Regions from separate parts of the Salmonella sp. A1325 genome, predicted to be linked through region 2. Evidence: predicted binding sites of a transcription regulator. Region 2 holds the regulator's gene; the other holds the start of a gene.
What was found. Region 2 encodes CRP, which controls carbon source genes, mostly activating them, when cyclic AMP is high. Its sites were predicted from a motif close to ATGTGANNNNNNTCACAT; they were not measured.
Positions count from the first base shown of each region.

Region 1: a site for CRP is predicted at 4,074-4,091, ahead of deoC (deoxyribose-phosphate aldolase). Genes of this name have one in related genera too.

Region 1 is NZ_JAMLWO010000006.1:92,213-97,337, forward strand. It holds gene deoD (purine-nucleoside phosphorylase) at 1-306, opposite strand, end outside; gene deoB (phosphopentomutase) at 442-1,665, opposite strand; gene deoA (thymidine phosphorylase) at 1,717-3,039, opposite strand; gene deoC (deoxyribose-phosphate aldolase) at 3,163-3,942, opposite strand; gene NAZ64_RS13495 (YjjI family glycine radical enzyme) at 4,202-5,125, shown strand, end outside.
Region 2 is NZ_JAMLWO010000004.1:13,358-18,482, reverse strand. It holds gene NAZ64_RS09465 (YccS/YhfK family putative transporter) at 1-1,553, opposite strand, end outside; gene crp (cAMP-activated global transcriptional regulator CRP) at 1,602-2,234, opposite strand; gene NAZ64_RS09455 (OsmC family protein) at 2,542-2,946, shown strand; gene NAZ64_RS09450 (phosphoribulokinase) at 3,042-3,911, opposite strand; gene NAZ64_RS09445 (YheU family protein) at 3,963-4,181, opposite strand; gene NAZ64_RS09440 (hydrolase) at 4,178-5,125, opposite strand, start outside.

The DNA.
Region 1 (5,125 bases), on a different contig from region 2:
GCGCAGTTTGACGTCCATACGCACAGCGCCGCAGGAGCCGACGCGAATGATTTTCTTCACGCCGAAATCGGTGATCAGCTCTTTGGTGTAGATAGAGCAGGACGGGATACCCATACCGTGGCCCATCACGGAGATCTTACGGCCTTTGTAAGTCCCGGTGAAACCTAACATGCTGCGAACGTTGTTCACTTCACGCACGTCTTCGAGGAAAGTTTCCGCAATATATTTCGCACGCAGCGGGTCGCCCGGCATCAAAACGACGTCAGCAAAATCGCCCATTTCTGCATTAATATGTGGGGTAGCCATTATTATTTCCTTTTAATTAATCAAACACCTTTACCAGGCGTTGGCCGGATAAGCGTAGCGACATCCGGCAATATATTCATAGCGAGCGCCTGATGGCGGCAGTGCCTTATCAGGCTTACAGATTGCAACACGGTTTTAAAGCATGTTTTTGCCGTAGTCCATCGGCGAAGTGCCAAAGTAGGTCGCCAGCGTCTGGCCGATATCCGCAAAGGTTTCACGGTGACCTAAAGAGCCCGGTTTTACTTTCGGACCGTAGATCAGCACCGGAATGTGCTCACGGGTATGGTCAGTACCGGTCCAGCTCGGGTCACAGCCGTGGTCAGCGGTCAGGATCAGAATGTCATCTTCACCCACCAGCTCCATCAGCTCCGGCAGACGGCGGTCAAACAGCTCCAGACCTGCGGCGTAGCCCGCGATGTCGCGACGGTGGCCCCAGGAAGAGTCGAAGTCGACGAAGTTAGTGAAGACGATGGTTTTATCGCCCGCTTCTTTCATCTCTTTGAGGGTCGCGTCGAACAGCGCGTCCAGACCGGTCGCTTTCACTTTCTTAGTGATGCCGCAGTTGGCGTAGATGTCGGCAATCTTACCGACGGACACCACGTGGCCCTGTTTTTCATCGACCAGTTTCTGCAGCACGGTCGGCGCTGGCGGTTCAACGGCCAGGTCGTGACGGTTACCGGTACGCTGGAAGTTACCGGCCTTGTCGCCGATAAACGGACGCGCGATCACGCGGCCAATGTTGTAGCCGCCTTCGGTCAGCTCTTCACGGGCGATTTCGCACAGCTCGTAGAGTTTATCCAGGCCAAAGGTCTCTTCGTGGCAGGCAATCTGGAACACGGAGTCAGCGGAGGTGTAGAAAATCGGCTTGCCGGTTTTCATGTGCTCTTCGCCGAGCTGGTCCAGAATAACGGTGCCGGAAGAGTGGCAGTTACCGAGATAGCCCGGCAGGTTGGCGCGTTTTACCAGCTTATCCAGCAGTTCCTGCGGGAAGCTGTTTTCGTGATCGCTGAAATAGCCCCAGTCGAATAGCACCGGTACGCCGGCGATTTCCCAGTGGCCGGACGGCGTATCTTTGCCGGAGGACAGTTCGTGCGCCCATGCGTATGCGCCAATAACGTCCGCGTTGCCGTCCATGCCGGCGGCAATTTTACCGGTAGAGCCTTCATGCGCTTTCACCAGACCCAGACGAGTCAGGTTAGGCAGATTCAACGGGCCCTTACGGCCATTGTCAGCTTCGCCATTGGCGCAAGCTTCTGCGATGTGGCCCAGAGTGTCGGAACCTACGTCGCCAAAACGATCCGCGTCTTCAGTAGCGCCGATGCCGAATGAGTCCAGCACCATAATAAATGCACGTTTCATATCTTCTCCGTACTTAGTGCTTCAAAAATAATTGATCAGATCAGTATACAACTATTCAGTAATTCGGCGATAGACCGAAGGTGTGCTTGCTGGCGCTTTATCGTCAAGGATAATTGCCGCTTTGACGGCCTTCGCCGCTTCCTGCCAACTGGCTTCGTCTTTGGCATGAACCACCGCCAGCGGGCGCTGCCCGTCGATGCTGTCGCCCAGACGGGCCATGTCGGTAAAGCCAACGCTGTAATCAATGGTGTCAGACGCCTGACGACGGCCGCCGCCCATCGAGACGACCGCCATCCCCAGCGCACGCGTATCCATTGCGCTGATAAACCCTTCGGTATCAGCATATACCGCTTTGCTCAACATGGCGGTCGGCAGGTATTTATCGTAATTCTCAACGAAATCGCTCGGCCCTTTCTGCGCGGCCACCATACGACCAAAGACTTCTGCCGCTTTACCGTTATCCAGCACCGCCTGCAGTTTGGCACGCGCTTCGGCGTCGTCTTTCGCCAGCTGGCCGGAGATCAGCATCTCCACACATAGCGCCATAGTGACGTCAAACAAGCGCGGATTGCGGTATTCACCGGTCAGGAACTGCACGGCTTCACGCACTTCCACCGCGTTACCGGCGCTTGAAGCCAGCACCTGATTCATATCGGTTAACAACGCCGTAGTGCGAACTCCCGCGCCGTTTGCCACGCCGACAATCGCTTCAGCAAGGGCTTCAGAAAGTTCATAGGTTGGCATAAACGCGCCGCTGCCGACTTTGACGTCCATTACCAGCGCATCCAGCCCTTCGGCCAGTTTCTTGGCGAGGATGGAACCAGTGATCAGCGGAATAGAGTCCACCGTCGCGGTAATATCGCGGGTGGCGTAAAAACGTTTGTCCGCCGGTGCAAGCGAGCTGGTTTGCCCAATAATCGCCACACCCACGTCTTGAATAATTTCGCGGAAACGGTTGTCGTCCGGGAAGATATCGAAGCCCGGGATCGCTTCCAGTTTGTCGAGCGTACCGCCGGTATGTCCGAGGCCGCGACCGGAGATCATCGGCACATAACCGCCGCAGGCCGCTACCATTGGCCCCAACATCAGAGACGTCACGTCCCCTACGCCGCCGGTCGAATGCTTATCGACAATCGGGCCATTGAGATTCAGGCTTTTCCAGTCAAGGACAGTACCGGAATCCCGCATCGCCATGGTCAGCGAAACACGCTCCGGCATGGTCATATCGTGGAAGAAGATGGTCATCGCCAGGGCGGCAATCTGCCCTTCAGAGATAGTATTGTCACGAATACCATTGATAAAGAAACGAATTTCTTCGTCACTCAACGCATGACCATCACGCTTTTTACGAATAATTTCTTGTGCGAGAAACACGGTACCCTCCTGAGGGAAAAGAGTAGAAGGCTTACATCGCCGGATGGCGGCTAACGCCTTATCCGGCCTACAGGCCTGGATTTGTAGGCCGGATAAGCGCAACGCCATCCGGCAAATCAGAGCTTAGTAGCTGCTGGCGCTCTTACCGTCGCCGTGACCCAGCGCTTTCAGCAGGCTTGCCAGCAGGCTGGATGCGCCAAAGCGGTAGTGACGAGAATCTGCCCAGTCAGCGCCAAACAGTTCGTCTGCAATCGCGAGGAATTTCTGCGCGTCTTCCGCCGTACGTACGCCGCCCGCCGGTTTGAAGCCAACGGTTTTGGAAACGCCCATGTCGCGGATCACTTCCATCATGATGCGCGCGCTTTCCGGCGTAGCGTTTACCGGCACTTTACCGGTAGAGGTTTTGATGAAATCCGCACCGGCTTTGATGGAGATTTCAGAGGCTTTACGAATCAGCGCCTCTTCTTTCAGCTCGCCGGTTTCAATGATCACTTTCAGCAATACGTTCGCTGCGGCACAAGCGTCTTTACAGGCTTTTACCAGGTCAAAACCCACCTGCTCGTTACCGGCGATCAACGCGCGGTACGGGAATACCACGTCCACTTCGTCAGCGCCGTAGGCGATCGCCGCACGGGTTTCCGCCAGCGCAATATCGATGTCATCATTGCCATGCGGGAAGTTAGTCACCGTTGCAATGCGGATGTCCGGCGTACCTTGTTCTTTCAGAGTTTTACGCGCAATCGGGATAAAACGCGGGTAAATACAAATCGCCGCCGTATTCCCGACCGGGGTTTTTGCCTGATGACACAACGCGATCACTTTTTCATTGGTGTCGTCATCGTTCAGAGTGGTCAGATCCATCAGTTTGAGCGCACGCAGGCTGCTTGCTTTTAAATCAGTCATGACATTCTCCAACGGCATTGCCGTATAAAATTTCACCTTGCGAGTCTGTTAATATTCTAACATTCAATCGCGTTTACACTTCGATATACATCACAGTTAATGAAAACTACGTACAAATTTGCATTACTGTAATGAGATCTGAATCAAATTATCCCGCCGTCACCGCCTGTTCTTCGAGCGATAAGCGCATCAGGATCAAAGTCGGTTTGCCGCCATTTTCTACAATAGCGCATCGTCCCGGCATAAAGAGGAAACGAAGATGCCTGCCTCATGCGAAACTGCGCTCCAGCAGCGTTGCCAGCAAATTGTGACCAGCCCGGTGCTCACGCCTGAACAAAAACGCCATTTTCTGGCGCTGGAAGCTGAAAACGCCCTGCCTTATCCCCCCCTGCCGGAAGATGCCCGCCAGGCGCTGGATGAAGGCGTCATTTGCGATATGTTTGAGGGGCACGCCCCCTTCAAACCGCGCTACGTGTTGCCCGATTACGCCCGATTTCTGGCTAACGGTTCACAGTGGCTGGAACTGGAAGGCGCGAAAGATCTGGATGATGCGTTATCCCTACTCACCATTCTGTATCATCACGTTCCTTCCGTGACGTCCATGCCGGTTTATCTCGGCCAGCTTGATGCGTTGCTGCAACCGTATGTTAGAATTCTAACACAAGATGCGATCGATATTCGAATAAAACGTTTCTGGCGTTATCTCGACAGAACGCTGCCAGACGCCTTTATGCATGCCAATATTGGCCCTGCCGATACGCCTGTCACACGAGCGATTTTGCGCGCTGATGCCGAGCTAAAGCAGGTGGCGCCTAACCTGACGTTTATCTACGATGCGGAAATTACGCCGGACGATCTGCTGCTGGAGGTCGCCAAAAACATTTGCGAATGTAGTAAGCCACACATTTCCAATGGCCCTGTAAATGATAAAATTTTCACAAAAGGCCATTATGGCATCGTCAGTTGTTATAACTCGCTACCGCTTGGCGGCGGCGGCAGTACGCTGGTACGTCTCAACCTGAAAGCCGTGGCAGAACGCAGTACGTCTGTCGATGACTTCTTTTCACGCACGCTACCGCACTACTGCCGACAGCAGATCGCCATCATTAATTCACGATGTGAATTCCTCTATGAAAAGTCACATTTCTTTGAGAATAGCTTTCTTGTACAGGAAGGTTTGATC
Region 2 (5,125 bases):
TGGGCGTTTTTACGTAATAGCCCGCTTTGCCATTGCGGCCACAGCCAGACCATGCCGCCAAAGGCAATTAAACAGCCAATCAGCGTATCGATCAGCCTCGGCACAATAAACTGCTCTCCGTTTAACGTCAGTAACTGGATGGTGTATACCGCCGTCACCGTAAAGCCGACCGTCGCCCAGCCGTAGTTTTTACGAATAATCAGATAACTTGCCAGCGTTAGTACCAGCATGACCGCCAGCGTAATGCTTTCGGGAATATGTAAGTGCAGCGTGACGCCGGCAATCACCAGGCCGACCAGCGTTCCGACCGAACGGTGCAGAATACGTACGCGCGTCGCGCCATAGCCGTTTTGGGTGACAAACAGCACTGTCATGAGTATCCAGTACGGTTTAGGCAGGTGCAACGCGCTGCCCATCAGACTGGCGATGCTCATCATCACGCTGATGCGTCCGGCGTTGCGTAGCGCCGGTGATTTAAGAGACATATAATTTTTCAGCGCCGGAAGTAGCGGCAAACGACGCTGTTTATCGGCCATCAGGTCGCGGGCGTACAGCGGTCGCTGAGTACGCAGCACACGGGCGATTCGACTGAAGTGCCAATAGCAGAACTGGCCTACCGGATTTTCAGGATGCTGATTGGCGATCTTCTCCAGAGCGCCAATCTGTTTTTCCATGGAGAAGCGCGTCGGCAGACGATGATAAAGAATGTCATCCGCCAGCACGCGCAGGCGGGCGGCGACCGTTTGCGCATTCCAGCGAATCACCTCTTCCGCATGGCTGCGTTCTACCAGTTTCTGTACCTCTTCCGGCTGATGCAAGCTGACGGAGATGTGCTCCTGCAAATCCATCGCTTCCTGAAAAGCCCGTAGTAGACGCTTGTAATCATTATTGTTGTGCGCCGAAAGCATATGCATCTGTTGGTAACACTGGGTAATGAGATCGACCGCTTTTTGCTGGCGTATCAGCAGGGGAGGCAGCGCTTTTTCCGGATCGATATGTTGGGTGAGCAGGCTGTATTTCGCTTCGCAATAATCGGCCAGTTCACGGTATAACAAACTCAATGACTCGCGCAGCGGCTGTTCGCGCCATAGCCAGAACCAAAACCAGTTAAACACGCCGTACCATAGCGTGCCCAGCGCATAAATGAGCAGTGGCTCCCAGACGGGCATGTATCCCGCAAGACTCAGGGTAAAGATGGCGGCAATCAGCGACGCTGGCAGTAGCCGCGCGTGAAGCGGGCTAATTTCCGCCGTCACGCCAAGCACCAGCGTGAGCCCGGTCAGGATCAACGGCAGGGGGATGGATTCCGCCAGCAGAAGTTGCGTTACCAGACTGCATCCGGCGAACAGCGACGCGCCGATGATCAGGCGTTTAAAAAAGCGTTTGTGCGGGGTATCCAGACCTGCAATGTTGCAGCAGGCGGGAACGAGAGAGAAAAGCAAGCCCAGGTGTAGCTGGCCTATCAATAAACCAACAGCCACAGGCAGGCACAGCACCAGCGTTTGCCGTAGTGCGTAATTAATCTCTGGGTGATAAATCAGTCTTCGCCACATCGATGCAAACAAAAATGGCGCATGATAAAACGCGCCATTCTGACGGAATTAACGGGTGCCGTAGACGACGATGGTCTTGCCATGCGCGGAGATCAGGTTTTGATCTTCCAGCATTTTCAAAATACGACCAACGGTTTCGCGGGAGCAGCCGACGATCTGGCCGATTTCCTGACGGGTGATTTTGATCTGCATCCCATCCGGGTGCGTCATGGCATCGGGCTGTTTCGCCAGATTCAGCAGCGTCTGAGCGATACGCCCGGTGACGTCAAGGAAGGCGAGGTTACCTACTTTTTCAGAGGTGACTTGTAAGCGACGAGCCATCTGGGAAGAGAGGCGCATCAGAATATCCGGGTTGACCTGGATTAATTGGCGAAATTTTTTGTAGGAAATTTCAGCGACCTCACATGCGGTTTTCGCACGTACCCAGGCGCTGCGTTCCTGACCTTCTTCAAACAGGCCCAGTTCACCAATAAAATCACCCTGATTCAGATAAGAAAGGATCATTTCTTTCCCTTCCTCATCTTTGATCAGCACTGCCACGGAGCCTTTAACGATGTAGTACAGCGTTTCTGCTTTTTCACCCTGGTGAATCAGCGTGCTCTTTGACGGGTACTTATGAATGTGGCAATGAGACAAGAACCATTCAAGAGTCGGGTCTGTTTGCGGTTTGCCAAGCACCATGCGCGGTTATCCTCTGTTATAAGCTGTCTCCAGAGCCAGAAAACGGCACTGTCTCTGGGGTTGCAAAAATATACTTCCCGCTACCTGGGAAGGGGGCTACGAAAATAGATTGTAGCCTGTAATGTGATGTCCTCTGCATACATGCAGTACGTCAATGTATTACTGTAGCATCTTGTCTGTTTTAGCATAGCTTTCGCCGTGTGTCTCCTGGTGTCTCGCTTCAGCATGACCCAGGTCGCCTTCCATTGCGACTTTTGTTGTATGCGCGTAATCTTTCAGGAAAATTGAAACATTGGAGTTACGAAATATGCAAGCGCGTGTAAAGTGGGTTGAAGGGCTCACGTTCCTCGGAGAGTCCTCCTCCGGCCACCAGATTTTAATGGATGGCAACTCCGGTGACAAAGCGCCGAGTCCGATGGAGATGGTATTAATGGCGGCTGGCGGATGTAGCGCTATTGATGTGGTATCAATCCTGCAAAAGGGCCGTCAGAATGTCACCAACTGCGAAGTGAAGCTGACATCCGAGCGCCGGGAAGACGCGCCGCGCCTGTTTACGCACATTAATCTGCATTTTATCGTTACCGGCAGCGATCTGAAAGAGGCTGCCGTCGCGCGCGCTGTCGATCTCTCCGCGGAAAAATATTGCTCGGTGGCGCTAATGCTGGAAAAAGCGGTCAATATTACCCATTCGTATGAAGTGATTGCGGCGTAACATGTGATGCCGGATGGCGGCGTGGCTTTATCCGGCCTACCCGTTTTTATCTCGTAGGCCCGATAAGCGTAGCGCCATCGGGCATTTCACCGCGGTTATTCGATTTTTTTGCCTTCCATTAATCGCTGCACCAGCGGCAACATAATCAGCTCCATCGCCAGCCCCATTTTGCCGCCCGGCACCACTAATGTATTAATGTGAGAAATAAACGAGCCCTGGAGCATCGCCAGGAGCCAGGGAAAATCGATCCCTTCCAGGTTGCGGAAATGGATCACCACAAAACTCTCATCCAGCGAGGGAATACCCTTTGCGGCGAACGGATTGGACGTGTCGACGGTCGGCACGCGCTGGAAGTTTATATGGGTACGCGAGAACTGCGGCGTAATGTAATTGATGTAGTCGTCCATGGAACGCACCACGGAATCCATCACCGCTTCACGGGAGTGTCCGCGCTCGCTGGTGTCGCGGATTAGTTTCTGAATCCACTCGAGGTTGACGATAGGCACCACGCCAACCAACAGATCAACATGACGCGCGACATCATGTTGCGGGGTGACGACGCCGCCGTGCAGTCCTTCATAAAACAGCACATCGGTCGGTTCGGGAAGCGGCTGCCAGGGGGTAAACGTGCCGGGAACCTGATTCCACGGCACGGCTTCATCATAGGTATGCAGATATTTACGCGACTGGCCTTTACCCGTCTGCCCGTACTCAATAAAGGTATGTTCCAGTAGGCTGAAGTCATTGGCTTCAGGCCCGAAATAGCTGATATGCCGCCCGGCGTCACGCGCTTTGCGGATCGCCATGTCCATTTCCGGGCGGGTGTAACGATGAAAACTGTCGCCTTCCACCTCGGCGGCGTGCAGATTTAACTGCGCGAAAATTTTACGAAACGCGAGGCTGGTGGTGGTGGTCCCCGCGCCGCTTGACCCTGTTACTGCTATCACCGGATGTTTGGCTGACATGGCAACTCCATGATTGAGCTTTAGTAATAATGTATTGTCGGCAAAGGCGTTTTATTCGCGAAACTGCTTTTTCGGCATAATATTGACCGTTTCATGTAATTCAGACCATACCAGCACGGCCTCGCCGGATTGCAGTTGGCGTTTTACGTCAGCGACTTTTTGTTCAAGCGAACGTTCATGTTCACCATAATCGGTGCCTTCGCGCAACACAAAGCTTTCGATCAGGTTGTCCAGCGTGTCGGGGGCGAGCCCCTGCCAGGGAATGATCATGATGACGCCTCCAGGTACGTTGTCAGCCAGTCAGGAATTCGGCGTTCCAGCCACATTTCAGGGCGCAGCGGCGTACCGCCGATAAATCCTACGTGTCCGCCATGCTCAGTCAGCTGATACTCCACCTGCGGGGGCAGATCTTCCGCTTTAGGGATCACATGATGATCCATAAACGGATCGTCTTTAGCGTGAATAATCAGCGTCGGTTTAGCAATCTGGTTAAGCAACGGCATGGCGCTACACTGACGATAGTAGTCGATGGCGTCGGCAAAGCCGTGAATTTTCGCGGTGATCAGGTCGTCAAACTCGCGAATACGGCGCATTGATTTCAGTTGCGCCAGATTCACCGGCAGCGACCCGGGATACGCCGCCAGTTTGCGTGACGCATTCGCTTTTAACAGATTAAGCAAATAACGCTGATAGACGCGGGAAAACCCTTTGTCCATGTGGTAGCTACAGGCTTCGAGAACAAAGGGCGCAGAAACAATCACCGCTGCCTCGATGGGAATATCGCGGCCTTCTTTCGCCAGCAGGCACGCCAGCATATTACCGCCGAGCGAATAGCCCACGGCGGCTGTCGGAACGGCGCCGAGCTCCCGCTGTAGCCAGCGTAAAAACCAGGCTCCGTCCTCCGTTTCACCGGAGTGGTAAATACGATTCAGACGGTTGGGTTCGCCGCTACAGCCGCGAAAGTGCATCACCACGCCCAGCCAGCCGCGCTTTTGCGCCGCCTCAATCAGCCCGTGGGCATAGGGGCTGTTCAGGCTGCCTTCCAGACCGTGAAAGACCACCAGCCGCGGTTTATGCTTTGCCTGTTGCGGTTCTTCGCTCCATGCCAGATCGACAAAATCGCCGTCCGGTAGCTCCAGCCGCTGCCAGTGGGCGTTGAACTTCACTTTGCGGCGGATTAAGCGCGGCAGCATAGTTTGTAAATGGCGATTACG